Regions from separate parts of the Paenibacillus septentrionalis genome, predicted to be linked through region 2. Evidence: predicted binding sites of a transcription regulator. Region 2 holds the regulator's gene; each other region holds the start of a gene.

Region 1 (7,467 bases), on a different contig from region 2:
GACACTGTTCGGCAAACTAGATCGTCCACAGGGAGGAACTAAACGATGAACCCTATACTATCACTGGAGCAGGTGAGCAAATCATTTGGCGAAACGTCCGTGCTGCACCCGATTTCATTCGACCTGCAGCGCGGTGAACGCATCTGCATTCTAGGTCCCTCGGGCTGCGGCAAATCTACGCTGCTGCAAATGGTTGCTGGCTTGACGCAAGCGAGCAGCGGCTCTCTCTTCATTGACGGTCAGCCCGTTGAACAAGGCTCGCATTATGTACCGCCGGAAAAGCGTCCGATCAATATGGTTTTCCAGGATTATGCCTTGTGGCCGCATATGACGGTTCGGCAAAATATGGCCTACGGCTTAAAACGCCAGAAGGTGAGCAAGCAGGAATTGGATGCACGTCTTGAGCGCTTGCAGAAGCTGCTGAGACTGGAGGGCCTGCTCGATCGTCGTCCATCCGAGCTGTCTGGCGGACAGCAGCAGCGTGTTGGCATTGCGCGTGCATTGGCGACTGAGCCATCTATTCTACTAATGGATGAACCATTGTCCAATCTCGATATTAAGCTTCGTACCGACATGCGAAATGAACTGGCTTCCCTGCTTGGACAGCTGTCGATCGCTACGCTGTATGTAACTCACGATATGATGGAGGCGTTCGCTATTGCCGATCGCATCTTGGTGCTGCGTGATGGTGCAATCGATCAATTGGCGAAGCCAAATGAGCTCTTCGAACGCCCGGCCTCTCCTTGGGTGGCGCAGCTTATGGGCTACCATAATCGGTTGGATGCGGTCGTATGGCCTAAGGAACAACAGAACACGGGCGCTGCGGTGCAATTATCTGAAGCTACCATCGTCGGTGTAGTTAGCAGCATAACTGGCTCGCCATCTGACAAGCAAGGCACGATCATGCTTCATCCTGAATCAATTACGGTGCTGGATGAAGGCGAACCGCTGACATTAGCTTCTGGCATCTACCCCGCTGATCAGGCGGCTTGCTATGTTGGTGCGGATGCTATGAAGCGAGGTGAACGTTATAATCTGCTTGCTGCCCAAGTACAGCAAGCGATTTATGAAGGGGTTCGCTGGCGCTTGATTGTAAGGCTTAAGGATGGACAGCTTGTCCATACACTTCATGAGCGAGCTTGCCCTGCTGGACAGCAGGTGCGCTTGCTGTTTCCTGCTGAGCGAACGATGATTTATATACTTGAACATTAAGGGGATTAACAGAATTAATGGGAAGAATATTAGCAGTATCTGATGTGCACGGCTATGGACCGCTGCTCATGCGGCTGCTGCAGGAAGCCCGCTACGATGCTGGCTGCGACAGACTTTATCTATTAGGTGATTGGGTGAACAAAGGACCAGACTCGCTAGGAACGCTGCAGCTTGTGAAGCAATTAATTGCTGAGGGTGCAATCGGTATTCAAGGCAATAATGAACGTAAATGGCTACAGCATATTCCTCCTGAGCTGGGCCTGACCGTGCAAGAGCAGGCAGAGATTCAAAGCTGGCTTGCTGCTCTGCCGCTATGGGCAACGGATGAACAGTATGTATTTGTTCATGCAGGGCTTCGGCCTGGTGTACCGCTAGCCGAGCAGTCGCCATCAGACTTAACGGAAATAAGAGAAAAATTCTTCTCCTCACCTCCACTGGATGCACATACCATCGTATTCGGACATACGCCTACCTTTCGCTTGGGGTCCTCGGTAGGGCGACTGTGGCTAGATACAGGGAAAATTGGAGTAGATACTGGAGCAGGACACGGCTGCAGCTTGAGCCTCGTAGACCTGACCAATCGCTGCCAATACGCAATAGACGTAACTGCGCCTATGCACGTAAACCTTATAACAGACTGGTAGCATAGGTGTTATTAATAGATGCTGTTGGGAGCCGATTGCTATTGAAACATCCGTTCAGCTTGATTGCTCTGCGGTTGCTGCATAAGGCTGTTGGCGCATATGCCAGCAGCCTTTTGCTTTTTATCAAATTTTTCTTAATTGCTCTGCCCTCCCCTCGTCTCTTGTGGCCTCTTCGCATTTTTTCGCGTCTGCATGTTACCGGGGTATGCTTAAAGGCTTGCTGCTGTAATTTTACGAATTTTCATAAATAAGTTTGCGGCAAACAACATATCCTATACATAGGCAACCCCTATAGAAGAAGCTCACAACAAGCAGTTTTTTGACACATATAGTCATGATCATGCCTCCAAATTTGAGGATTCTGCGAAATTATTTTATTAATTTGCCACAATATCGAGAAATTTGGCACAAGAATAGAGACGATTTCAACATATTAGGCTATAATAGAGGTAACAGCTTAGGCTAGTTATGAATGCTCGCCAACTGTTTCCTCGCCAAGCAAATGAAATTCATTTGCTGGTTTTGTTGTGAGTAGGTTTTGATCGTACTCTTGCTCATTCATTTTTTGGAAGCAGGATGACCGTTTCATTTCAAAAAAGTGAAATTTATCACAATGCATAGAACTATTCTGTGATATGGTGAACATAATCATTCATAATTAGCTTTGACGATTAAAAATCGGCTAAAGTAGTTTTATTTAAAGGAGACCTGGATATGTCAGAAACAAACACACAAACGCAATCTGCAGTAACTCCGAGTCAGCAAGCTCTTCTTGAGAAGCTGTCTAACCCGGAAGTACAGGCGTCATTGAACACGCTAGTGGATCAATTGCCACAGCTAACTGAACTTGTGGACACTCTAACAAAATCCTATGCATTCACTAAGCAGCTAGCGAATGACGAAGTGTTCAAAAACGACATCGTGAGTGCAACGACTGAAATTGTTGGTCCAGTTATTGAAGGCGCAAGAGGTATTGCCCTTAATGCTGTTGAAGCAAAAGATCGCGCTGAGAAAAGCGACGAAGTAATCGGTGTTTTCGGACTAATGAAAATGATGAAGGATCCGCAAGCTCAAAAGCTTTTCCGCTTCATCAATGCTTACTTGCAAGTTGCTAACGAGCGTTCTAATCAAAAATAATCGAAACCATTTATCGTATGGACGGAGGACTAGCTATGTCTAAACATATTGTCATCTTGGGTGCAGGTTATGGCGGCATTCTTGCAGCGCAATCTGTTCGCAAATATATGGACAAAACTCAAGCAAAGGTTACAGTTGTTAACCAATTCCCTACTCACCAAATTATTACGGAGCTTCATCGTCTTGCTGGCGGTACAATCAATGAGGAAGCTGTTGCTATCCCACTGAAAACTTTGCTAAAAGACTATGATGTTAACCTTAAAATTGCGAAAGTTAATTCTTTCTCTGTAGACAGCAAGGAAGTTTCGCTTTCTGACGGTTCTACACTTTCTTATGATGCACTTGTTGTTTCTCTAGGCAGCCAAACAGGATACTTCGGCATCCCAGGTCTTGAAGAAAACAGCATGGTACTTAAATCTGTTGATGATGCGAACAAAATCAACAAGCATATCGAAGATCGCATCAAAGCTTATGCACAAACGAAAAATGAAGCTGATGCAACAATCGTTATCGGCGGCGGAGGTCTAACAGGTGTTGAGCTTGTTGGTGAAATCGTGGATAACTTCCCGAACATCGCTAAAAAATACGGTGTTCAGTTCCATGAATTAAAAATCAAGCTGATCGAGGCTGGACCGAAAATTCTTCCAGTGCTTCCAGATCATTTGATCGAGCGTGCAACTGAAAGCCTTGCGAAACGCGGCGTAGAATTTATTACAGGCGTTCCGGTAACGGGCGTTGTTGGCAACAAAATCGAGCTTAAAACAGGTGAAACGATTGAATCGAACACATTCGTATGGACAGGCGGCGTTGCTGCACTTCCGATCGTTGCTGAATCTGGTCTTGAATGCGACCGTGGTAAAGCAGCAGTAAACGAGTTCCTTCAATCCAAGTCTCATAACGACGTATTCGTAGTTGGTGATGCTGCACTTGCATTCCCTGAGGACGGCGGACGTCCTTATGCTCCAACTGCACAAAATGCTTGGCAAATGGGCGAGCTTGCAGGCTACAACCTGTTCGCATATTTCAACGGCAAGGCAATGGAGAAATTCAATCCAGTTAACTCTGGTACCCTTGCTTCTCTAGGCCGTAAAGATGCTGTTGCTACCGTTGGTGCAAGCAATACATCGCTAAAAGGTCTATCTGCTACGCTAATGAAGGAAGCAAGTAATATCCGTTACTTGTCTCATATTCATTCCATGCGTACAGTGCTTCATACTAAACTGTAAGAATCAGCAATGAATTTATCTATGCAGCCATCCTGTCAGCTTCGACAAGATGGCTGCTTTTATTTGCAACCATAGCGCAATAGGAGAAATGCTTCATGAATCAAAAACAATGGTCTTCGGGCCTGATGTCTGCCCTAATGGCATGTACAGGTGGCGCCATTCTGGTCGTACATAGTGCGAATCATTTTGGATATAGCGAGCGCCAGCTGCTCACCTGGCTGTTTGTATGCTATACGGTGGCAGGACTTTTTAATTTGCTGATCGCCTGGCGCTATAGGATGCCGTTCGCAGGTGCTCACTCAATCACATCCATTGCATTTCTAAGCACAGCCTCTGTTCAGCTTACGCTGCCGCAGCTCGCTGGCAGTTTCGTCATGTCGGGTATTATCGTACTGCTGCTCGGTGTAACCGGCATATTTAACGTGTTGTTTAAGCATATTCCAAGACCTGTAATTGATGCGATGCTTGCAGGCATTATCGCGCATTTTGTTATCGAGCTCGTACCTGCCTTTCAAGCCAACCCGATTGTTGGATTGCTTGCTGTAATCGGATTTTTTGTAACACCTCGATTATTCAAGGTACTGCCCGCTATCGTCGGTGTCATCGTGCTCGGGTTGATTGGGCTGCTTATCACCTATTCCTTCCCTGCTGCCCAGAAGCTAAGCTTTCAGCTGCCGCAGCTCATTGCGCCTGAATTTACATGGCAAGGCTTGATCTCTATTGCGATTCCAATTAGTGTACTGGTGCTGAGCAACGATATTGCCGTGGCGATGGCCGCCTTAAATAAGCAGGATTATCAGCCTCCTGTCAATCGCATTATTTCGCTGTCAGGCATTGCCTCCAGCCTGTCTGGTTTTATGCTTGGCCACTCTATTAATGTTGGCGGAATGATGACAACAGTTTGCAGCAGTGACGATACGGGAGAAAAAACGCTCCGTTACCGTGCGGGTATGCTATCGAGCTTCATCTGTATACTGTTTGGATTATTCGCCTGGCTGTTTATTCCATATATCACGCTGCTGCCGGATTATTTTATTGCGATCATTATCGGTTTTTCCTTGCTAGGCATCTTCTTGAACAGCATGGGCGCAGCGTTTAGCAATCCACACTATCGCTATTCTGTCCTTGTCGCATTTGTAATCTCGATATCGGGCATCGCTATTTTCGGCATATCAGCAGCACTATGGGCGCTTGTATTGGGGACACTCGCCAGCAAACTGCTAGGCGAGCATAAACTCGTTCAGCAACGTGAACAATGAGAACACGTATTAGGTTATGAGAATCGAAGAAGGGTGGGCTTGCATTGCATAACAAGCTGGAGCAATTGGCAGCGATTATTACGAAGGCAAGGCATATTGCGGTACTATCTGGCGCAGGCATTAGTACGGCAAGCGGCATTCCAGATTTCCGCTCTGAAAACGGCATCTATACGAAGGTTGAACGTGTCGAATATTTACTATCGGAAACGTATTATTATCAACACCCTAAGCAGTTTTGGATCAGCTTTAAGGAAATCTTCCAGCTTGATCAGATGGACAGCTACAAGCCCAATGCTGCGCATGAGCTGCTCGCAGAGCTGGAGCACAAGCTGGGGAAACAAGTCACAATCATTACGCAAAATGTGGACGGTCTTCATCGCAAGGCAGGCAGCACGCATATTCTTGAAGCGCATGGCACAATCGCAAGTGCGCATTGTCCAACATGCAAGCGCAGCTATTCGCTTGCTCATGTGCTTGAGAAAGATGTGCCGCGCTGTACTATAGACAACTTTATCTTGAAGCCGGATGTTGTATTGTTCGAGGGTCGTGTTCAGCATCTGGAGGAGGCCTATGAGGCTGCTCAGAACTGTGATCTCTTTCTGACATTGGGCTCATCGCTAGAGGTGTACCCGGTTAAGGAGCTTCCTTATTACGCCTCACGGGCGGAGCGTCCAGCAACCGCCATCATCAACTTATCACCGACCTCACAGGATGAATTATTCAATATCGTCATCCACGATGAGCTCGTTGCGACATTCAGCAGGCTGCGTGAGTTGATTAAGTAGGCGCTGGATTGTGTAGATGCTGACTTAAGCTGACTGCAATAACGGACACAAGACCTTTCCTGGAAGTCATATGTTAGGCGAGCACGATTTTAAGGAAAGGTCTATGCATTGTAATGTTACTTCAATATCTCTATTGCTTCGCAAAGGTAAGCAGCGCAATTGCAGCCCGCTCTCTTCTATCCGCATCCTCGCTGCGCAGCGCCTGCTTCAACACTTCAATTGATTCCCTGATCGTTTCCTCGTCTATGAATATCGATGCTGCATGTGGATGATCCGGAGCTTGACCAGCAAGCATGCGCTCCACTTCTTCTAATGTAACAGCACTCTCATACTTCACAACCCCTTCTTCTGTCTGCATCATAGGCCGCAGCTGCTCGGATATCACTTCAAGCGAGAACGATTTAAGCCAGGTCACGCCTCTTCTATGTTGATGATGCGACAGCTCTGGGTCCTCTTTTTGTAGATCGGCACCAGCATCAGCTCCCGCTTCGACAAAGTAATAGTCGCCCAAATCACCCAAGTACGCCTTGATGCCATCGGTTGCAATGATGAGATCACTGTCCTGCATCTCGTATACAAACAGCCGCAGCCCCTTGCAATTCACAGCCTGCTCATAGGCAGCACATAGCTGTTCCCATTGCACAAACTCCACATCCTCCTCAAGCCATGGAACATCAATACTGATGTAATTTTCCCGAACATATTCAATTAGCAGCTCTGATGAAGTATGTAAACAAAATAACTGCATACCGTTTCCTCCTATATGAATTCCCTTTTGCTTCATTATAGCAAATGGCCTTTGCCAGCCCTACCTCCGTCTTAAGTCCAGTTCTCCCCTGTCAAAAGACTAGGTTCATTTACCGCCCAGGGACTGTTACGGCCACACTTATTCTCTTATACAATTAATTCATAAAGAACGCGAGCGCATGCTTCCAATGCACGTTTCAGTTACAAGGGAGCCAAGGCTTACTCGTAACCTATAGGAGGAATGAATAATGAAGAAATTATATCGTTCAACAACGAACAGCTATATGAGCGGTCTATGCGGTGGAATCGGTGAAATGCTTAATATTGATCCAACTATTATTCGAATTTTGTTTGTTGTATTGGCCTTTTGCAGCTTCGGAACTATGCTGCTTATTTACATCGTAGCCTCGATGATTGTACCAAAATCACCTTACAGCAACATTCATCACAATAATCA
Region 2 (7,467 bases):
AGGATGCTCTGGCGCTTCAGGAAGCGGGCGCATTTGCTATTGTGCTCGAGCTTGTGACTGAACAGCTTGCAAGCTTTATTAGCGATCAGCTGACAATCCCTACAATTGGCATTGGAGCAGGACGCGGCTGTAACGGTCAAGTTCTCGTCTATCATGATGTGCTGCAATATTCTTCACCGAATGTTCCAAAGAAATTTGTGAAAACCTATGCTGACATCGGTACGACGATTCGGGATGCGATCGCTCAATATGTGGATGAAGTGAAATCTGGAGCATTTCCGGATGACTCGCATGTATTCCAGGCAGAAGCTGGCTCAATTGATTCGTTGTATGGCAGTAGACAATCATCGAAGTCAGATTCAGGTGTAAAGGAGTAATCGTGAGATGAACATTTGTCGTACGAAGAAGCAGCTGAAGCTGGCAGTGAAGCAAGCAGCGTCCCAAGGGAAAAGCATAGGGTTTGTTCCGACAATGGGATATTTGCACGATGGTCATGCAAGCCTACTGCGAGCAGCTCGTGAAGAAAACGATGTTGTCGTATTGAGCATATTTGTTAATCCTATGCAATTTGGACCAAATGAGGATTTGGAACGCTACCCTCGTGATGAGGAGCGGGATTTGGCTCTAGCTGCATCATGCAGTACAGATATTGTGTTTTTGCCAACAGTAGAAGAAATGTATCCATCCAAGCCGCTTACGAGTATAACAGTACGTTCTGTAACGGAGCGTTTATGCGGTGCATCACGACCAGGACATTTTGACGGAGTTGGACTCGTAGTCAGCAAGCTGTTTCATCTCGTGCAGCCGGATCGTGCATATTTTGGAATGAAAGACGCACAGCAGGTTGCTGTTATTGAGCAAATGGTGCTTGATTTGGACATGAATGTTGAAATCGTGCCTTGTCCGATTGTACGTGAACCGGACGGTCTGGCTCTTAGCTCGCGCAATGTTTACTTATCCCCTGCTCATCGGACAGAAGCAGCGGTGTTGAGTCAGTCGCTTGGTGAGCTTGCTCAAGCGTTAAATGTATCAAGCAGCATGACAGGTGCACAGTGCGTAGCGTTAATTACGAATAAAATAAAGGAAACGTCAGGTGAAATCGACTATGTCGAATTGCTGGAGTATCCATCGCTGCGAACCGTTGCAATGCATATACCGCTTGACAGAGTGCTGAGCGGACAACGATTTATCGTTGCTCTTGCAGTGAAATTCGGCAGCACGCGATTAATAGATAACGCTTTATTCCATGTAGAAGAGGTGATCGAACGTGTATAGAACGATGATGAAATCGAAGCTACACCGTGCGACTGTAACAGAAGCGAATTTGAATTATATTGGCAGCATCACCATTGATGAGAATTTAATGGAAGCCGCTGATTTGCTTGAAAATGAGAAAGTGCAAATAGTTAACAATAATAATGGGGCTCGTCTGGAAACCTATGTAATTAAAGGAAAACGCGACAGTGGTGTGATATGTCTAAATGGTGCTGCAGCTCGCTTGGTTCAACCTGGCGATAATGTTATTATTATCTCATATAGTCTGATGTCTGAAGAACAGGCATTATCGTATAAGCCAACAATTGTTGTACTGGATTCCGACAATAAGCCCATTCATTACATGAAGGAAGAGATTCATTCGACCATTCTGTAAACAAGTTAATCCCTTCATTATGTAACAGCTGCCATGCTGAATGAAATCAGAGCTTTCAACAAAAAATGACCGTACACTCCAACTACTCAAAGAAGGCGGGATGCGGTATGATCAACGAACTGTTTTCATCCATGCATGAGCTTCTTGACCACATCACTGACAATTACCAGGATGCTGATGAAGAGCAGCGAGAGGAATACTGCTATCGTATTCAGCAGCTGAAGGAAACAAACGATAAAATTTTGGATCATTATGTGACAGTTGAGGAAAAGCTTGCTTGCTTTTTTGAGATGTATCGTGAGGTTAAGGAGCACGAAGCGCTTGAAGGGGAACAAGGGCATGTGTCTGCCAAGTCACCAACCTCACAGCTGCTAAGTGAAGAACAGCAAGTCCACCGATTGCAGCAAATTATTCATGAAGCGATGAAATCGATCCAAACGATTGAAGAAACGCAATCGCAGTCTGAATCAAAAGTTTATTCGATTGATGAAGGACAGGATGTTATACTATGTAATGAATGTGATCTTTTTGTTTCTTCAGAGCACGAATTTGCTTTGGATCAGGCACAAGGATACTATAAGCTGTTTATGTTTTCCGAAGCAGCAAGCATTTTGCAAATGATTATTGCAGAGGAGCCCGAATGCAATATCGCAAGACTGTATTATGGCATGAGCTTGATGCATTTGCGCAATTGGAGTGAGGCGCAAAGGCAATTTCAGCTATTGACCGTGTTAAGCGATTTTCCAAAATGGCTTGCTTTAAGCTATAATGCATTAGGGTGTATTCAAGCGATCAAGCTGAATATGAATGAAGCCGAGCAGCTGTTCAAAAAGGCGTATCAGCTTTATCCACAGTTTGAGGATCCGCTTAAAAATTTGCAAAGCTGCAGGCAATCGCCAAAACAGCTGTCATTATATTTTGGAAGCACAGAATTGTGCTGTATGTGAGAGGAACGGTCAAAGGAATGAAATATGCCATATTGGATCTGGAGACAACAGGGCATAGTGTACTGGATCAGATTATTCAGATTGGACTTGTTATTGTGTCCGATGATCTTGAAATAGTCGATACATTCAGCACATATGTAAAGCCTACAGTTGAAATCCCTCCATTTATAACCAATTTGACAGGAATCAAGGAAGCAGATGTACAGGAAGCGCCTGATATTCATGATGCACTGCTGGAAGTTATTCCACGAATTGACGATGCCGTTCTCGTCGCTCATAATGTTGGCTTTGACGCCAATTTTCTAAATCATGCCCTAGATCAATGTGGATACCTGCCGTTTTCAGGACGCAGGCTCGACACAATGGAATTATTACGTATATTATTCCCATCGATTACTTCTTATCAGCTCGGAACCGCAGCTGAACAATTAGGTATTGTCCATGAGCAGCACCATCAAGCAGATGCGGATGCGATGGCAACAGCCCAAATTTTTATTCAATGTGTTCAGAAGCTTCGTTCCTTGCCGCTGCTTACTTTGCAGCGGCTATCTTCATTTTTTGATGAGAGTCGTGATATTGGTTGGTTTATGAAATACAATGAGGGACTTGTAGAGCAGGGAGCGGTATTCGACTCTGCTGAATATGATTACCATCGCCAATTTGCATTGAAGGCCAAGCCATGGCAAGAGGAGACCTCTGTACGGGAGTCTGAGAATGCCAACGATTATTTTGCGCAGCAAAAAAGCTTTCAGGATTACATGGACGATGTGCAGCAGCGCTTTCGCGAGCTGTTTGATCATTATGAGGAACGGAAGCCACAACAGCATATGTTCAACGAAGTGTATGAGGCGCTGAGTTCGCAAAAGCATTTGCTGATTGAAGCTGGAACTGGAACTGGAAAGTCGTTAGGCTATCTCATCCCAGCCTTGTACTACGGTGTTCAGGCTGAGGAGAAGGTGGTTGTCAGCACGCACACGATAAACTTGCAGGAGCAGCTGCGCAATCGTGATATTCCACTATTGAATGAAGTTCTGCCATTTCCATTTCGGGCTTCGTTATTAAAAGGAAGAAGCAATTATTTATGCATGCGCAAATTTGAGCACAAACTGAATATGCTTGATTTTGTAGCACCAGTAGATGACCCGATTACAGCAGCTCAAATGGTCATATGGTTAACAGAAACCGAAAATGGTGATCAAGAGGAGCTAAATCTTGGCTTGCGAGGACAGGATTTTTGGGGAACAGTGTCCAGTGATGCAGATTCCTGCTTGAATCGAGCATGTCCGTGGTTCAAGCGCTGCTACTATCATCGAGCTAAGCATGAGGCGAATATAGCGGATGTATGCATAACGAATCATTCTATGATCTTTACTGATATTCAAGCCGATCATCGCTTGCTTCCGTCCTACAATTACTTAGTGCTTGATGAGGCGCATCATCTTGAAGAGGTCGCCAGCAAGCATCTCGGAAACCAACTGAGCTATTTTTCGTATATTCATGCAATGACCAGTTTGTATAAAGACGTCCGAACAGGCTTACTCCCATCTTTGCGCGTACGCATTGCTGAGGATGGTGATGATCATACCGCTTCATGGAATGAAACGATAGATAGTGCCTTTCCACAGCTGCAAACACTAAAGGAGCATTGGGATCAATTGTTCGAGGCGCTTTATGACATCGTGATGCACAATGCTGGGCAGAATGGAGCATCTGACTCAGGAGAACAAGCTGGCGGAATCGTGCTTCGCTTGAATCGGGAGCAGCTTCCTGAGAGCTGGACTAAAATTGTGGAGAGCGAGCAGGAGGTACATGTCGGGCTGAATCGCTTTGCCAAAGCGCTTGAGAAAATGTCATCCGATATTAAGGAACGACTTGACGAGGATCTTAATCTTTCAGGCATGCTTACCGATCTTAACGGTGTTATTCGTGACCTAGTTCGCTTAAAGGACGAGCTGCGCCAATTCATTAAGCTGGAACTTGAGGATTATGTATACTGGCTCGAAGCAACCCAAGCGTATAAGCATCGCTCGTTGCAGCTAATGTCATCCCCGACTGATGTAAGTGGACTGCTGCGAAAATATGTGTATGATGTCAAGGATAGTGTTGTGATGACTTCAGCAACATTGTCAATTCAGAAAAACTTTACGTATGTAAAGGAGCAGCTCGGTCTTGATGTCTATAACGATAGCGATCGTCTAAACGAGGTTATTCTGGATTCGCCATTCCATTATCGGGAACAAGCATTAGTTATTATTCCTAGAGATTTTCCAGTATTGAAAGGGGCTAATGTGCCTCCATCGTACTTGGAGATGCTAGTACAATCCTTGCATGACAATGCGCTGCAGCTGGGCGGGAAAATGCTTGTTTTGTTTACATCGTATAGAATGCTAAAGCAGGTGTACGATCCGCTTAAGGAATTGCTGGAGCCAAAGCAAATCACGGTGCTCGGTCAAGGAATTGACAGCAACAACCGTACAAAGCTAACGCGGCGTTTTCTACAGCAGCAATCGTCTATTTTGCTGGGAACTAGCAGCTTCTGGGAAGGTGTAGATATCCCGGGTGAAGCGCTGCAATGCTTGGCAATCGTTCGCTTGCCATTCCAGCCGCCTAATCATCCCTTAATCGAGGCGAAATCGGAACTATTGCTTCGTCAGAAGAAAAATCCGTTTATGAAGCTTTCGATTCCACAAGCTGTCATACGCTTCAAGCAAGGCTTTGGCAGACTAGTGCGTACGACAACGGATAAAGGAATCGTCATCATTTATGATACGCGAGTTATTGAATCCTATTACGGAAAGCATTTCCTGTATTCATTGCCAGGCCCAAAAATCGAAACGATGCATACGAATCAAATGACGCAGCGGATGGAACAATGGTTGAAGGAGGATGACTAGATGAAGCAAGCGAAAATATCGGACGCAGTTGTTAAGCGTCTGCCGATTTATTTGCAGGTGCTTAATGAACTGAAAGCACGTGAAATCAAAACGATTTCCTCACAGGAGCTAGGCTCTCGTTTGGAATTTAATCCAGCGCAAATTCGCAAGGACCTGGCCTATTTCGGCGATTTTGGGCGAAAAGGAATCGGTTATGAAGTCGACTATCTGATCGATAAAATACGTCATATCTTGAAAATCAATCAAACCATACATGTTGCACTTATTGGTGCGGGTAATCTCGGACATGCATTGTGCAATTATAATAAATACAGTAATGACAACATGCAAATCGTTGCGGTGTTTGATTCATATGAGCCAAAAATCGGAACAAAGATCAATACGTTAACCGTTCAACCGATGAATGAGCTGGCAGAAACGATCAAGCAGCACAATATTCGCATCGGCATTATTACCGTACCTGCTCAGGAGGCTCAAAATGTTGCCAATCAGCTAATTGCTGGTGGTATTGAAGGGATATTGAACTTCGCTCCAACCATATTGCGAGCTCCTGAAGAGGTACGGGTTCAGCATGCTGATTTTACGAAGGAGCTGTTGAGCTTGGCGTATTACTTGAACAATAAAGAGGAGGAGCAGGATGAGTCGTCTGTGGATTAAGGAAGGCAGCTTTATTACAATGGCTTCACATCAGCCGGAGGTTCTACGCGGTCATATGGTCGTTGAGGATGGAGTTATTCAGTATATTGGGGAAAATGAGCCTGCTGCGTCCGTACAGGAGCAAGCAGTGATTATTAACGGACAAGGGCTGCTGTTTATGCCGGGTCTAGTAAATACGCATGGTCACGCACCAATGAGCTTGCTTCGTGGTTTTTCAGATGATCAGAAGCTGCAAGTGTGGCTGCAGGAAAAAATGTGGCCGATGGAAGCGAAATACTCTGAGGCAGACACGAAAGCAGGCAGCGATCTGGCGATTGCGGAAATGCTGCTTAGCGGTACAACAACATTTGTAGATATGTATGATCGAATGGAGCAGGTAGCGCAAGCCTCTATTGATGCTGGTATTCGTGCCTTTCTGGCTCGTGGAATGATCGGCCTAGGCTCGGTTGAGGAGCAAGTGAGCAAGCTTGAAGATGCGGTAGCATTTGCGAAGCAATGGAATGGCGCTGGTGAGGGAAGAATTCAAACCATGCTAGCCCCTCATGCACCTTACACATGCCCGCCTGCCTTTATTGAACGGATCGTTCAAGCAGCGCATGATCTTGATCTTCCGCTTCATACACACATGTCTGAAACGAGTGCAGAGGTACAGCAAAATGTCGATGATTATGGCAAACGACCTGTAGATCATTTGGAGGAGTTAGGCTTCTTTACACGTCCAGCATTGCTTGCACATGCGGTGCACTTGACAGACGACGAAATTGCAAAGCTAGCTCAGCTTGACGCTTCCATCTCTCATAATCCAATAAGCAACCTTAAGCTTGCAAGTGGTGTTGCACGTGTGCCGGAGCTGCTTCGAGCTGGAGTTAAGCTATCGCTAGGTACAGACAGTGCCGCGAGCAACAACAATCTGGATTTGTTCCAGGAAATTCGCGCAGCTGCCTTGTTACATAAGGGAGTCTCTGGTGATCCTACCGTTGTTCCCGCACATACTGCTCTTGCACTAGGAACGTCAATGGGAGCACAAGCGATCTGGCATAACCACATCGGTACACTAGAAACAGGAAAAGCAGCTGATTTTATCGCGATTAATATTGATCAGCCTCATTTCTTCCCGCGTACGGATCTCGTTTCACATCTTGTCTATGCAGCTAACGGAAGAGATGTTGAGCATGTATGGGTCGCAGGAAAACAGCTTGTGAAGCATAGACAGCTGCTAACAATGGATGAGGAGAAAATCCGTTCTGAGGCTCAAGCCAGCTTCGAACGATTGTTAACGTAGTATGAGAGCGATAGAAAAAAAACGTCCACCATTTAT
Region 3 (7,467 bases), on a different contig from region 2:
TTACTCGCCCGAACAGATCGAGGATTTAAGGCAGCAATACGGCTTTACGTTGAATTATGAGAAGATGAAAACACCGAGCTTCTGGTCTAATTTCTTAATTACGATGATTCCGTTCGTGTTGATTTTCATTCTATTCTTCTTCTTAATGAATCAAGCACAAGGCGGCGGCGGCAAGGTGATGAACTTTGGTAAGAGCCGTGCGAAGCTTTATAATGAAGAAAAGAAACGCGTTACCTTCCAGGATGTTGCTGGAGCCGATGAGGAGAAGCAAGAGCTTGTCGAGGTCGTTGATTTCTTGAAGGACCCGCGCAAGTTTAATATGGTAGGCGCTCGTATTCCGAAAGGGGTACTTCTTGTAGGTCCTCCAGGTACAGGTAAAACGTTGCTTGCGCGTGCGGTTGCAGGTGAAGCAGGCGTTCCATTCTTCAGTATTTCCGGTTCCGACTTCGTTGAGATGTTTGTCGGTGTCGGTGCATCGCGTGTGCGTGATCTATTCGAGAACGCTAAGAAGAATGCGCCTTGTATTATCTTTATCGATGAGATCGATGCCGTTGGTCGTCAGCGTGGAGCTGGTCTAGGCGGTGGACATGATGAGCGCGAGCAAACCTTGAACCAAATGCTCGTTGAAATGGACGGTTTTGGCGCAAATGAAGGCATTATCATTATCGCTGCTACCAACCGTGCCGATATTCTTGACCCTGCACTTTTGCGTCCGGGACGTTTTGACCGTCAAATTACAGTCGATCGTCCAGATGTTAAAGGTCGTGAGGCAGTCCTTAAGGTACATGCACGCAATAAGCCACTCACGAATGACGTGAAGCTTGATGTCATTGCAAAGCGTACAACTGGCTTTAGTGGCGCTGATCTTGAGAATCTATTGAACGAAGCAGCATTGCTTGCTGCTCGTCGAAATAAAAAAGAGATCAACATGGTTGATATCGATGATGCAATCGATCGCGTTATTGTAGGTACGGAGAAGAAAAGCCGTGTCATCAGCGATCGTGAAAAGCGCATTGTCGCATATCATGAAGCAGGACATACGATTGCAGGCTATTATTTGGAGCATGCAGATCAGGTTCATAAAGTAACGATCATCCCTCGCGGTCGTGCGGGTGGGTACGTCATTATGCTTCCGAAGGAAGACCGTATGCTCGTAACGAAGAACGAGCTGCTTGACCGCGTATGCGGATTGCTTGCAGGTCGTGTTGCGGAGGAGCTGTTTATCGGTGAAATCGGAACGGGTGCATACAGTGACTTTAAACAAGCAACAGGCATTGTCCGCAGCATGATTATGGAATACGGTATGAGTGATCGCTTAGGACCGATGCAGTTTGGTAATTCTCAAGGGCAAGTGTTCCTTGGACGTGACCTTGGTCATGAGCAGAACTATTCTGATCAGATCGCTTACGAGATCGATCAAGAAATGCAAACGATCATTAATAATTGCTATGAGCGTACGAAACAGCTTCTGCAAGAGAAAAGTGATGAGATGCACTTGATCGCAAAAACATTGCTTGATGTAGAAACATTGGAAATCGATCAAATCAGATCCCTGCTTGAAAAAGGTGTTCTGCCTGAGCCGTTTTCCGATGGTGGTGCTTCATCGTCAAATGATGACGCTCCTGCTGAATTGACTTCAGAGCCAGTTGTCGTGGATGAGATCGGTGACGTAAAGGTTCGCATTCAAACTCGCGACCAAAACGAACCGAATGCAGAGCAGGGCGCTGTTGAAGAAAAGCCGGCTCCAGACGATACGAATAAAAAAGAATCATAAGAATAAATAAAAACTGTATTCAGCTTCTTGGCGACAAGTAAGTTGAATACAGTTTTTTTCTTATTCATACATAAAATAAGGCCACTTGAAAAAGATTTGTTAAAGAATGATGAACATTTGCGCCCAATTCCATTGACATGAACCAATAACCCATGTAAATTTAATCTTGAATCATTTAGAAATTGTTCACAATCATCAGCATTTAGAGGGATCGACTTGAAAAGTAAGTGCACGATTTCACAAAGTCGTTATTTATGACATTCATTGCATATATAAGGAGTGGATCATGATGGAAACTTTAGCGCTTGAACGCAAGCAGGAACAAAACCGTTTGCTGCGTGAACGCCTGATGGAGCTTAAAAAGGAACGTAACGCAATCATTTTAGCGCATTATTATCAGCGCGATGAAATTCAGGAAGTTGCAGATTTTCGAGGAGATTCATTTTTGCTGGCACAAAAAGCTGCTCAAACTGATGCAGAGGTTATCGTATTTTGCGGGGTTCATTTTATGGGCGAAAGCGCTAAAATTTTAGCTCCGAACAAAACCGTCATTATCCCGGATGAGCGTGCAGGCTGTCCAATGGCAGATATGGTTAATGTGGACGGCTTGCGCAAGCTTAAAGCACAGCATCCAAATGCGACAGTCGTAACATATATTAACTCATCAGCGGAGATTAAAGCTGAAACAGACATTTGCTGTACCTCTGCTAATGCGGTGAAGGTTGTGAATTCTGTAGAGGGTGATGAGGTTATCTGGGTTCCAGATAAAAACCTTGGCCACTATGTTCAGCAGCATACCGACAAGAAAATGATTATTTGGGAAGGGTATTGCAATACGCACGATATGCTGACGGTTAAGGATGTTGAGGAGATGAAAGCGCAGTATCCGAATGCGCAGTTCGTCGTGCATCCAGAATGCCGTCCAGAGGTTGTAGAGCTTGGTGATTTCGTAGGCAGCACAACAGCGATTATTAAATACTGCAAAGAGTCGCCATGTCAGGAGTTTATTGTAGGCACAGAGGACGGAACAGGCTACCAGCTTCGCCTTGATAGCCCGGATAAGAAGTTCCATTTTGCATCTAAATATTTGGTTTGCCCAAATATGAAAGTTAATAACTTGAAGAAACTGGTTAAGTGTCTTGAGACGATGCAGCCACAAATCTATGTACCGCCGCAAATCGCTGACCAGGCGCGTCAATCTTTGGAGCGCATGCTACTAGTCAAGTAGCATGCGTGTTTCCTATTCTTAAGGGAAGATGGAGGGCATAACGGTGATACCTAGATATTTAGTGGATATCGATCTTAATCAATTGCCTGTTATAGATACAGATGTAATCGTAATTGGAGCTGGAATAGCCGGCTTATTTACTGCGCTTCGAGCAAGCGAAACACAATCTGTTGTCATGGTTACAAAGAAATCATTGCTGGACAGCAACACGCGATACGCGCAAGGTGGAATAGCGGCTGTAATATCAGAGGATGATTCACCTGAATACCATCTGCAGGATACGTTAATGGCTGGTGCGGGCTTATGTGATCATGCTGCGGTTGATGTACTTGTACACGAGGGGCCGCTCGGAGTCGAGCATTTGATTCAGATGGGTACGCAATTTGATATTGAAAACGGCACGTATGCGCTGACGAAGGAAGGCGCACATAGTCAACGGCGAATTTTGCATGCCAATGGTGATGCAACTGGTTATGAAATTGTTCGTGCACTTTCAGAAAAAGCGATTGCTACCCCTGGCATTGATGTATGGGACAATCATTTTGTAATCGATCTTGTAACGGATCAAGGCATCTGCTACGGTGCACTCGTTCAGAAAAACAATGGTGAGCGTTTGTTTTTGCGCGGCAAGGCAACCGTATTGTGCTCTGGCGGTGCTGGGCAATTGTATCGGTATACCACAAATCCAGAGGTTGCTACAGGAGACGGCGTTGCGATGGCATACCGCGCTGGTGCGAATATTCGCGATATGGAATTTATGCAGTTCCACCCTACTGCGTTGTGCTATCCAGGCGCACCACGTTTTTTAATCTCTGAGGCGGTTCGCGGCGAGGGAGCGTATTTGCGTAATATTAAAGGCGAGCGTTTTATGCAAAACTATCATGAGCAGCTTGAGCTGGCACCGAGAGATATTGTAGCAAGAGCAATTGTGAGCGAGATGGAGGAAACAAAGTCTACCTTTGTTTATATCGATATTACGCATCAGTCGGAGGAATTCATCAAGCATCGCTTCCCTACGATTCACAAATTTTGTCTAGATTATGGTCTTGATCTTACGTCTGACTGGATTCCGGTTGCACCAGCTATGCATTACTTGATGGGTGGTGTACAGACGGATCTTAATGGGGAAACAAACATCACGCGTTTATTTGCATGTGGTGAAGTGTCTTCAACGGGTGTACACGGCGCAAACCGATTGGCGAGCAACTCGCTTTCCGAAGCGGTTGTTTTCGGCAAGAGAATAGTGGATCGTATCGAAGCACTTTCACCGCTGCAGGACACTCCATCCGTTGTCTATACGACAAATCGTCAGCCGCATGCCATGCAGCCCTTTGTTGAACGCCGCTTAAAGCTTCAAAAGGTGATGGTGCGTTATACGGGACTAAAACGCAATCGTGCAGGTTTGCAGCGTGGCTTGGATGAGCTTAACCGCCAACGTGCTATTTTTGATACTGTGCTTATGGAACGCGAGGAGTTTGAATTTGCCAATATGCTAACCTGTGCATTGCTTGCAACGACATCAGCATTGTATCGCGAGGAAAGCCGAGGCGGACATTATCGTGAGGATTTTCCGCAGCGTGATGATTTGCGCTGGTGCAATCATACAATCATGAATCGCGAGCAAGGACAATTAGAGGAGTGGATCGAGTATGTATGAATGGACGACAGGCGGCTATTCTGAAGAATTGAAGCAGCAAATTCGCAGCTGGCTGGCAGAAGATATAGGCAGTGGAGACATTACGACAGAGACGACCATTCCTGCAAGCGCACAAGCTAAAGCAATCATTCATATGAAGGAAGACGGCATTTTAGCTGGTGTTCCGATAGCCAAGCTTGTATTTGAAGTGGTGGATGCGTCATTAGCTTTTAATGCGCTTGCACAAGATGGTCAATTTGTAACAAAAGGAACGGTTATTATTGAAGTGGAAGGCAGTGCAAGAAGCTTGTTGACAGGCGAGCGTTTGGCGCTCAATCTAATGCAGCGTCTATCAGGAATCGCTACGAAGACGAATCGTTATGTTGAAGCCTTGCAAGGGCTGCCAACTCGATTGGTCGATACACGAAAAACAACCCCAGGTCATCGGATGCTGGAGAAGTATGCGGTGCGTGTTGGTGGCGGACACAATCATCGCTTCGGCCTGTATGATGCGGTTATGATTAAGGATAATCATATAAAAGGTGCTGGCAGCATAACCGCTGCTGTACAGGCTTCTAGAAAGGCTATCCCGCACACGATGAAAATCGAGGTCGAGACGGAATCCATCGCGCAGATTGATGAGGCGCTTGCATGCGGAGCAGATATTATTATGCTCGACAATATGACGACTGCTGAGATGAAAGAAGCGGTAGCGTATATTAAAGCCCAATCTCCACATGTTATAGTAGAAGCTTCTGGCGGCATCACGCTCGAGACGATTTATGAAAAAGCCGCAACAGGTGTCGATGTGATTTCAGTTGGAGCATTAACGTATTCTTTTCAAGCATTGGATATCAGTCTAGACTTGAACGAGAAGAAGGGTGGAGCAACAGCATGATTTTAGTCATAGATGTTGGCAATACGAACATCGTGCTAGGCATATATCAAGGCAAGGAATTATTGCATCATTGGCGAATTAGTACGAATCGCTCAGGTACGGTAGATGAATACGGCATTACGATCCATAATTTATTCCAATATGCAGGTTTAAGCTTAAGCAGTGTAGAAGGTGTAGCAATATCATCTGTTGTACCGCCGCTTATGGGACTGTTAGAGCAATTAAGCTTGAAATACATTAAAAAAACGCCGTTGGTCGTTGGGCCAGGAATTAAAACTGGCTTGAATATACGCTATGAAAACCCTCGCGAGGTAGGCGCAGATCGCATTGTGAATTCTGTTGCAGCGATTGAAAAGTATGGAGCACCGCTTATTGTTGTTGACTTTGGAACGGCAACAACGTTTGATTATATAGATGAAGATGCCAATTATCTCGGCGGTGCAATTGTACCGGGGATAGGCATATCTACAGAAGCACTATATCAGCGTGCAGCTAAGCTGCCACGCATTGAGCTGACCAAGCCCAAAAGCGTAGTAGGCCGCAACTCTGTTACCTCTATGCAGGCAGGTATTATTTACGGGTATGTTGGGCAGGTTGATGGTATTGTGAATCGCATAAAAAAAGAATTCAACGTGCAGCCTAGAGTAATTGCAACCGGTGGTTTAGCGGAGCTGATTGTTGCCGAGTCTGAAACGCTGGAGGAAGTGGATTCCATGCTTACACTGGAAGGCTTGCGCATTATATACGAACGAAACCAGGAGTGATGAAATGGCTGAACAATTAAAAGACATATTAGTTCGCGGCACAGCATGGGGCGGGAAGCTGCGTGTATTCGCGACGCGAATGACCAATATCGTAGAGGAAATGCGGGTTCGCCATAACATGTATCCAACGGCAACAGCGGCACTTGGGCGTACAAGTGCAGTTGCAGCTATTATGGGCGCCATGCTTAAGGGCAATGAGCGACTAACGATACAAGTTAAAGGCGATGGTCCGATTGGACAAATTGTCGTTGATTCTAACGCCAATGGCGAGATTCGCGGCTATGTCGATCATCCTCAGGCGCATCACGGCAGCAATGCACAAGGCAAGCTGGATGTTGCTGGCGCCGTCGGAACATCAGGCAACATTTATGTGACGAAGGATTTGGGCTTGAAGGAGCCGTATCGCGGTAGCGTTCCCATTGTTTCGGGCGAGCTTGGAGAAGACTTTACTTATTATTTTTCAGTTTCTGAACAAACCCCATCAGCAGTAGGCGTTGGCGTGCTTGTTGATGTAGACAACTCCGTACTGCATGCAGGCGGCATTATTGTGCAGGTTATGCCAGGATTGTCCGATCAAGAGCTGGATAAGCTGGAGAAGGCAGTAGCTGCTTTGCCTCATGTTACGACGATGCTTAATCAGGGAGAAACGCCAGAAGGTATGATTAAGCGACTAGTAGGCGAGGATTATACGATCCATGATGAGATGGAGCTTCGTTTTCAGTGCAAATGCTCAAGAGAGCGAGTAAGCACTACGCTGCTCAGTATTGGAGCAGCAGATCTACAATCCATTATTGAAGAAGACGGACATGCAGAGCTGGTATGTCACTTCTGCAATGAGAAATACTATTTTGACAAAGAGCAGTTAGAGCAATTAAGAGATCAAGCAAGATCATCATAAGGATTGACCGGTAATGAAGAAATATGATGTGTTAAAGATTGTTATCATATTACAAGCGTTAGGGATGGTGGCTCTTGCTGTTGTTGTCATGTGGAGTTATTTTCCTTATATGACCACACGAGAGGATAACAATGATACACAGCAAATCCCTGTATCGGGTGCAGATAAGGATGAGGTCATCGCGGTAATTGCAGATCAGGAAATAACGAAGCAGCAGCTGGTCGAGGAGCTGCTTGAGCTGTACGGGGACCAAGGCCTTGAGCAAATGC
Region 4 (7,467 bases), on a different contig from region 2:
GGCAGTAAAATCGCATTAGCTCGACCGTGTGGCATGCCGAATTCTGCACTGAATTTGTGAGACAAGCTGTGACAGACGCCAAGAAATGCGTTGGAAAACGCCATTCCGGCAATCGTTGATGCGTGATGCATTTTTTCCCGTGCTGTTGGATCACCTGTTGCAAACGACTTTTCGAGGTTTTCCAGAACGAGTTGAATCGCTTTGATCGCCAAGCCATCACTGAAATCATTGGCCATTATGGACACGTACGATTCAATCGCATGCGTCAGCACATCCATTCCAGTATCGGCGATGACAGCAGGCGTCAGGCTAGCTGTATATTCAGAGTCGATGATCGCTACATCAGGTGTCAGCTCATAGTCGGCTAACGGGTATTTCGATTGACCTTTGGTTGTATCTGTAATCGTTGCGAATGAAGTGACCTCTGAGCCTGTGCCTGACGTTGTTGGAATCGCAACAAGCTTGGCGCGTTTGCCTAAATGCGGATATTTGTATACTCGGTTTCGAATATTCATGAATTTCATCTTAATGGTATGAAAGTCCGTGTCCGGGCTTTCATAGAACAACCACATCGCTTTAGCAGCATCGATGGCAGAACCGCCGCCAAGAGCAACGATGCAGTCCGGCTGGAAGGCATGCATTCGATTCGTACCACTCATGACCAGGTCGATTGTAGGCTCCTGTGCAACCTCTGAGAAAACCTCTACCTGAACAGGCTCTGCTCGTTTGCGCAGGTAGTATTGAACCTTGTCGACGTAGCCAAGCTGCTCCATATTGTGATCCGTTACAATCATTACTCTGCTGATATCAGGCATTTTGCTTAAATACTGTGTAGCACCTGCTGCAAAATACAGCTTTGGCGGGATTTTGAACCATTGCATATCTACGCTTCGATTTGAAATTTTTTTCAAGCGAAGCAGCTCCATATTGGTATGCTGCTGATGTCCAGAGGATTGATAACCCATGTCTTGAAATGGCAATTGTTCTTTATCCTTGAAGCTTAACGAGCCTTCAATGGCAGGAGCATTTACGATGATACGATTGACGATGAGCCTATCACTGAAGCGGGAGCTTACTTCTGCATCCTGACAGTGTATGACGACAGAATGCTTTGCTTGACCAAGCTCTAGCAGCTGGTCAGCAAGCTCCAGCGCGCGTTCAACATGCTCTGCCCTATAAAGCGACAGGATTGGGCAAGGCTTAATGAATGATAACGGCTCATGCACGCCGATGCTGCTAAGCGGAGCAATGAGTAGTTTCGTGTCAGCAGGGATTGAAAGTTCTGCTGCTGACGCCAGCTCATAGGCGGATTTTCCGATATAGCTGTGACGCAGTGCGCCCGTTTCGGTAAACAGCTGCTTGCTAAGCTGTGCGCATTGTGCTGCATCGAGCACATAACAGCCAAGAACGGAAAGCATTCGTAATGCTTGATCATACAGCTCTTGATGAATGATCAGCCCCTGCTCAGACGTAAACATCATGCCGTTGTCAAAATTTTTAGATAATATGATGTCAGTGATTGCCTGCTTAAGATCAGCTGATTGATCGATATAGCATGGTGTGTTGCCGTAAGCTACACTTAAGGTAGCCTTAGCAAACTGCTTGGCAGCCTTGGCAGCTGCTTCATCTCCGCTCGTAAGCACGGCTGCAACAGCTGGATTGGAAATGAGCGAGGTCATCTCAGAATAGGTGAGGTGATCGAGCCATTGCAGGCAGTATTCTGGTGCTCCAGCCAATATCGCAGCATCATGCATCGTCTGTACAGCTTCTATGCTGCATCGAGTGGATTCCTTATGAAAAATAAAAAGAATAGGATTGCGTGTTTTTACAGCGATTAATGATTGAAACAAAATCGTAGCAACAGGTGAAGTATCGGTTACAATCGAGACTACGGGACCTATCGGCTCTGCAATGAGCTTGTAGCCCTCGTAATGGTTGTTTTCAATTTCTCCTGCGGTTTTTACATACTTGATGGCGTGAAACACACTTTCCGTCGCATGCATATTCAATATAATTTTGTCTTCGAATATTCCGCGTCTCGTTTCCTCTAATTCCAGCTTAGCCAGCTCCATATGTCGCTGAATGCCTGCAAGCGTCATATTTTGCACGATTGCATCGATGCTTGCCTGATCCATTTGCGCATATTGCCTGGCAGCTAGCTGTGCATGAGTTAAGCATGATTCCATTTCCTTATTCGGTTGCTGAAGCTTGGATATCGCCATTGTTTTCACTCCTTACTTCATGGCCTATCTTCGATATATGTCTATTGTAGAGCAGCATGGAGAAAAAGGATGTGCTAAAAATCACAAAGTCTATTGTGATGAATACAAAAAAAAGAAGCGCCCTCGATTATTGGAATCGATAAGCACTTCTTGATCTATAGTCTGCATATTTCGTTAGGACAGGTTGGACACATCGGGCAGCCCGCCATATCTTTTAATGCCTGCAAATTAATTACTAATATATAGCCGTCCTCACTGTTTGAGATGACCCCGTCTTTTTTCATGCTGGCTAGCAGGCGGTTCACACCTTCGCGAGTGGTGCCGACCAGCTCAGCCAGCTCATTATTCGTTAATTTAATATTAATGCGAATATGTTCCTGCTCTCGTATGCCAAAGCTGTTGCATAGACGGATTAGCGTAGAAGCAAGAGCACCATTCTTACCGCCCATAAGCAGATCACGAAGCTTTGATTCAGTTTTGCGCTGAATCAATCCCATCCACATCGCGTAGCGATAAGAAAAATCACCATGTTTGCACATTAGCATTTCTAGCTGCAGCCGTGGAATGACACCGACCTCTACCTCGTCTATTGTCTCAGCTGTATAGCGATGAGTGGTATCCCAAGTATCGATGTCGGCAATCATATCATCAGGCTGCAGGATGGAAAGAAGCAGATCCTTGCCGTCAGACGAAGACTTTTTCAATTTGACACGGCCTTTTAATATCCAATAGACTGCGATTGCTTCGTCCCCTTCCCAGAATAAATGAGAATGCGCAGAGTATTTTTTGACATGCATAACCGATGCAAGCAGATCGAGCTGTTCATCCGTAAATACGGTACTTAATGAGCCTGGTCTTTTATTGCTATCTGGCCGCCTAACCTTTGCAGTGTTGGAATCATAATAAATACTCATTGAAGCGTCATCCTTTCCAGTACGGTTTCCTTACTTTCTACTATACGCATTTGGCATATGATTAGATATCGGGAAAAACCCTACATTCTTTTAAGGGCATTCCCTAACATACAGCGTGAAATGAACCTATTATAATAAGGATAATTGAGCTGTACTGTGTTAATGTCAGAAAGGAGCACGCATATGACTCCAGCCAATTCTCACATTGAAGAAAAGCTGAAGCAAATTTTGGATGTGACAGCGAGTGATCTTACGGCGATTGGAGTTGTGGATCCACGAACTAGAAAACTTAGGTGGCAGCTTGTGCTTGGCAGCATAAGCAAACGAACAGAAAAGATCAGACAACACGTGCATGCAGGATTAACGGGCGAAGTAATGCGCATCGGCAGTTTTTTGCAATTTCATGCGACTGCTGATCAAGTCTTTGAAAGCGGAGAGGCGATTATGCTAACTGAAAAGCTGGTGCATGCCGCTGCTTGGCCACTCTATAGGCAGCATGGTCAATACTATGCAGCTATGTTGATCGGCAAGCGAGTGGAAGGCGCTTATCATCCAGGGCAAATTGATGTGGTGACGAAGCTCCTGCGAGAGCTGGAAGCGCAGTCTCTTCATATATAGAATACAGTAACGATAAGCTGCGATATAGCATAGCTTATACAACATACGTGAAAGCCTAGTTTTCGAAGCATTCTTCAACTCTTTTCTTATTATTGCTGTTTTTCGCAATTTGAACCGCTATAATAATAGGAAAGTGAAAGAAGGGATTGTTCCGATGATTAGGCTTCTTATTTGTGACGATCATGCTGTAGTTCGTTCAGGTCTATCCATGCTGTTGAACGGCAAATATCAGATTGAAGTAGTAGGCGAGGCATCGGAAGGAGATGAAGCAATCGCATTAGCTGTCCAGGTGAAGCCTCATGTCGTATTAATGGATTTGAGTATGCCGCACGGCAAAGATGGGTTGACGGCTTCAGCCGAATTGAAGAAGCTGATGCCGGACGTTCAGATATTAATTTTAACGATGCATGATGACGAGCAATATTTGTTCCAAGCTATTAAGGCCGGAGCATCTGGTTATATATTGAAAAATGCGCCGCATGAGGAACTGGTCGGTGCGATTCAGGCTGTTGCAGCAGGCGAGGCTTATTTGTATCCTTCAGCAACGAAAAAGCTAATGAGTCAATTTATGAATCAGCATAGCCATACACCGGCAGATGATGAGATTTTCAATCAGCTGTCTGAGCGCGAGAGGGAAGTTTTGGGTTGGCTTGCCAAGGGTTATGCCAACAAGGAAATCGCCCAGCATTTGTTTATTAGCGTAAAAACAGTGGAAGCACATAAAAGCAACTTGATGGAAAAGCTAGGGTTGAAAACACGTCCGGAATTAATCAAATTCGCATTGCAAAAGGGGCTGTTGCACTTTGAAGATGAATAATAATCGTATTCAGAGGAATCAATTTGAACAAATGGATCTATTGCTCGCTAATTTGGAATTTGGCATGGAGAATAAAGAGCTGTTCGAGCAAACGAAGCAGCGTTTAATTCAGTTGATTGATGTGCAATATGCTTTGAATGTCAGCTCAATTGTTGCCATAACGGATGCAAAGGGAAAAATTCAGCATGTGAATGAAAAATTTGTAGAGATATCCAAATACAGCAAAGACGAGCTAATAGGAAAAGACCATCGTATTATTAATTCAGGCTATCATTCAAAATCGTTTTTTCAGGAGCTGTGGCGTACGATTTCGTCGGGTAAGGTATGGACAGGCGAAATTAAAAATAGGGCAAAGGATGGCTCGTACTACTGGGTAAATACGACGATTGTCCCTTTTTTGGACGAGCAGGATCGCCCCTATCAATATTTGGCGATTCGCAATGAAGTTACGAGTTTGAAGCAAGCTGAGAAAGAGCTCAAGGAAATGATGGTTAAGTTCATGGAGGTCCAGGAGGAGGAACGGAAACGGATCTCTCGTGAGCTGCACGATGGAATTGGTCAAAGCCTGTTTTCCTTTATGATTCAGATTGATCATCTAATTAGCGAGCATCAGGAGCTGTCCTCTCTCCAGCATCTTCGTACACAGGTTTCAGATATGATGCAGGACGTGCGCGGTATGGCTTGGAAGCTTAGACCTTCTGTATTGGATGATCTTGGCGTGGAGCCTGCGATTCGTACTTATATCGAAAATTACAAGGATCATTTTGGCATAACAGTGACGCTTGAAGGAAGCTTCAAACAACGGCTTAGTTCAATGAAGGAAACCGTCATCTATCGAACGATTCAAGAGGCGCTGACTAATATTGCGAAGTATGCAAATGTGGATGAGGCAGTTGTAATGGTGGAGGAGAAGGATGATCAGCTTGTCATCCTGATTATCGATCATGGTGTAGGTTTTGACCGTGGAAAGCTTGGTCGCAGTGGAGTAGGGCTGTTCAGTATGGAGGAGCGGGCACAGAGTGTAGGCGGAAGATTGACGATCAGCTCGGAACCAGGTAAAGGAACGAAGGTCGTGCTCAGCATCCCGAAGGACTAGCAAGTATTAACGCGCACGAAAGCGTCTTATCTTAAGGTAAACGCAACCCGAATGACAAGAACGTCTCGTTACGGAGTAGGCGTGGTTGTCATTTTAATTATCAAGTGAAAAAAATCACGTTATATGTGATAAAAATCACATTCTTTCACTCGTCTAGAAGATATACTTAAGCCATAAAGAACAACAGGGAGTGATCGATATGTTAAAGTTTTGGAGAGAAAATAAATTTGCAGCAGTAGTGGTTGCAATCGTGAGAATTGTACTTGGTTATCAATGGCTAACAAGTGGATGGGGTAAGGTGACAACAGGAACGTTCGATGCTACAGGGTATTTAACGAATGCGATCACGAATCCAGTCGCAAAAGGCGATGAGGTGCTTTACCCGATATACAATGCGTTTATCGAGCACGTGGCCTTGCCGATGGTGGATGTTATTAACGTAATGGTCCCTTGGGGTGAGGTGCTAGTCGGTATTGGATTAATAACAGGAATCTTGACCCTGCCAGCTGTATTTTTCGGGATGCTAATGAACTTCATGTTCATGTTTGCTGGCACGATCAGCACGAATCCGTATATGGTACTGCTTGGATTCATCGTCATGCTTGCTGCAGGCAATGCTGGCAAATTCGGTGGAGATTTCTTCGTTAATCCTTGGCTGAAAGAGAATGTGGGCAAGAAACTAATTGCCAAGTTCAAAAAAGCGTAAGCGATCTGTTGCAAAATATGTAGCAGCGAAAGTTGGTAAACGGCCATCGTCCTCTCGTGACGATGGCCATTTTATGTTTAAGCCAGCTTCCTTTTGTTACTAATGTAGCTGTTACAATTAACAGTTTTTGTATATAATAGTTTTTATTTATTAACGAGTGGGTAACAGCTAAACATGTAATTTTAACGTTAGAATAATCGTATAAGCTAATGTTTAATTTGTCGTTGCGCTCTTCTTGAATGTCATCTCCTAGGAAGGATGTAGTTATGTATCAAGGAAAATTACGCAAAATTACTATGGTATTGTTCGTTCTATATGCTCTATTAGTTGTTTATTTTCTATTCATCGGATTCAATCGAGCATCATCGAATGTAGATCAAGGGATGCGTTATAGTCTAATCCCTAACGGTATACCTTTGAATTTCCCAATGGGGAGAGATTTTAAGCTTTGGTTATTTAATTTAGGGAACTTTATAGCATTTGTACCATTTGGGATTATTGTTCCACTGCTGTTTCGTTGCAGTTTTATTCGATTTATTAGCTTATTTATTGTCAGTATTACAATTTTGGAGACCGTACAAATGGTTACCCGCTTAGGCTCGTTTGATATAGACGATATAATGATTAATACGTTAGGGGCCTCGATTGGATATTGGTCACAGCGAATGGTAAAGCATCACCGTGATCAAGTAAAGGGAATGATAACAATCATCCTAACCGCAATTGTTTTTTCAGTAGGTACGATTACGGTTGTTAGTAGTATGAATCATTATCTAACTAACAAAGGTGGAGAAGTTATAGCGCTAGATGAACTAGCTCTATCGGATGGATCTGTATTATGGGATGAACATCTTTCTGAAATTAAAATAGGTGAAACATTGGTCGAGCTTTTTTTAAATCTTTACAGTAAAAATAACAGACCAACAAATGAATTTACGTATATATTGAATGGGAATTATACCAATATAACAGGTAATGTCGCTATACTCGTTGATGCAGCCGCTCCTGCAAATGATGACAGAATTGATATCATTTTTATTGCAGACGGATCAGAAATTTATGGACTAGGTTATCGGGGAGGAGAATTGACCACC

What was found. The regulator Rex, encoded in region 2, represses fermentation and respiration genes when NADH is low (regulators of the CRP and FNR family bind a similar motif). The targets are predictions, from matches to a motif close to TTGTGAAATATTTCACAA.
Region 1: the regulator Rex is predicted to act here: its motif matches at 2,453-2,470, upstream of ACFP56_RS12605 (DUF1641 domain-containing protein).
Region 3: the regulator Rex is predicted to act here: its motif matches at 1,949-1,966, upstream of nadA (quinolinate synthase NadA).
Region 4: the regulator Rex is predicted to act here: its motif matches at 5,791-5,808, upstream of ACFP56_RS19110 (DoxX family membrane protein).

The regions. Positions count from the first base shown of each region.
Region 1 covers NZ_JBHSTE010000004.1:176,980-184,446, reverse strand. Annotated here, with positions in the region: gene ACFP56_RS12620 (ABC transporter permease) at 1-49, shown strand, start outside; gene ACFP56_RS12615 (ABC transporter ATP-binding protein) at 46-1,212, shown strand; gene ACFP56_RS12610 (metallophosphoesterase family protein) at 1,230-1,856, shown strand; gene ACFP56_RS12605 (DUF1641 domain-containing protein) at 2,571-2,993, shown strand; gene ACFP56_RS12600 (NAD(P)/FAD-dependent oxidoreductase) at 3,029-4,219, shown strand; gene ACFP56_RS12595 (benzoate/H(+) symporter BenE family transporter) at 4,315-5,478, shown strand; gene ACFP56_RS12590 (NAD-dependent protein deacylase) at 5,523-6,263, shown strand; gene ACFP56_RS12585 (hypothetical protein) at 6,394-7,011, opposite strand; gene ACFP56_RS12580 (PspC domain-containing protein) at 7,259-7,467, shown strand, end outside.
Region 2 covers NZ_JBHSTE010000002.1:320,643-328,109, reverse strand. Annotated here, with positions in the region: gene panB (3-methyl-2-oxobutanoate hydroxymethyltransferase) at 1-377, shown strand, start outside; gene panC (pantoate--beta-alanine ligase) at 385-1,275, shown strand; gene panD (aspartate 1-decarboxylase) at 1,268-1,651, shown strand; gene ACFP56_RS06395 (hypothetical protein) at 1,759-2,598, shown strand; gene dinG (ATP-dependent DNA helicase DinG) at 2,586-5,492, shown strand; gene ACFP56_RS06385 (redox-sensing transcriptional repressor Rex) at 5,493-6,149, shown strand; gene ACFP56_RS06380 (amidohydrolase) at 6,130-7,431, shown strand; gene ACFP56_RS06375 (hypothetical protein) at 7,433-7,467, shown strand, end outside.
Region 3 covers NZ_JBHSTE010000011.1:41,550-49,016, forward strand. Annotated here, with positions in the region: gene ftsH (ATP-dependent zinc metalloprotease FtsH) at 1-1,774, shown strand, start outside; gene nadA (quinolinate synthase NadA) at 2,064-3,002, shown strand; gene nadB (L-aspartate oxidase) at 3,046-4,659, shown strand; gene nadC (carboxylating nicotinate-nucleotide diphosphorylase) at 4,652-5,536, shown strand; gene ACFP56_RS21310 (type III pantothenate kinase) at 5,533-6,300, shown strand; gene hslO (Hsp33 family molecular chaperone HslO) at 6,305-7,198, shown strand; gene ACFP56_RS21320 (peptidylprolyl isomerase) at 7,212-7,467, shown strand, end outside.
Region 4 covers NZ_JBHSTE010000007.1:193,325-200,791, reverse strand. Annotated here, with positions in the region: gene adhE (bifunctional acetaldehyde-CoA/alcohol dehydrogenase) at 1-2,222, opposite strand, end outside; gene ACFP56_RS19130 (Crp/Fnr family transcriptional regulator) at 2,378-3,136, opposite strand; gene ACFP56_RS19125 (hypothetical protein) at 3,320-3,754, shown strand; gene ACFP56_RS19120 (response regulator transcription factor) at 3,909-4,571, shown strand; gene ACFP56_RS19115 (PAS domain-containing sensor histidine kinase) at 4,564-5,667, shown strand; gene ACFP56_RS19110 (DoxX family membrane protein) at 5,867-6,373, shown strand; gene ACFP56_RS19105 (VanZ family protein) at 6,640-7,467, shown strand, end outside.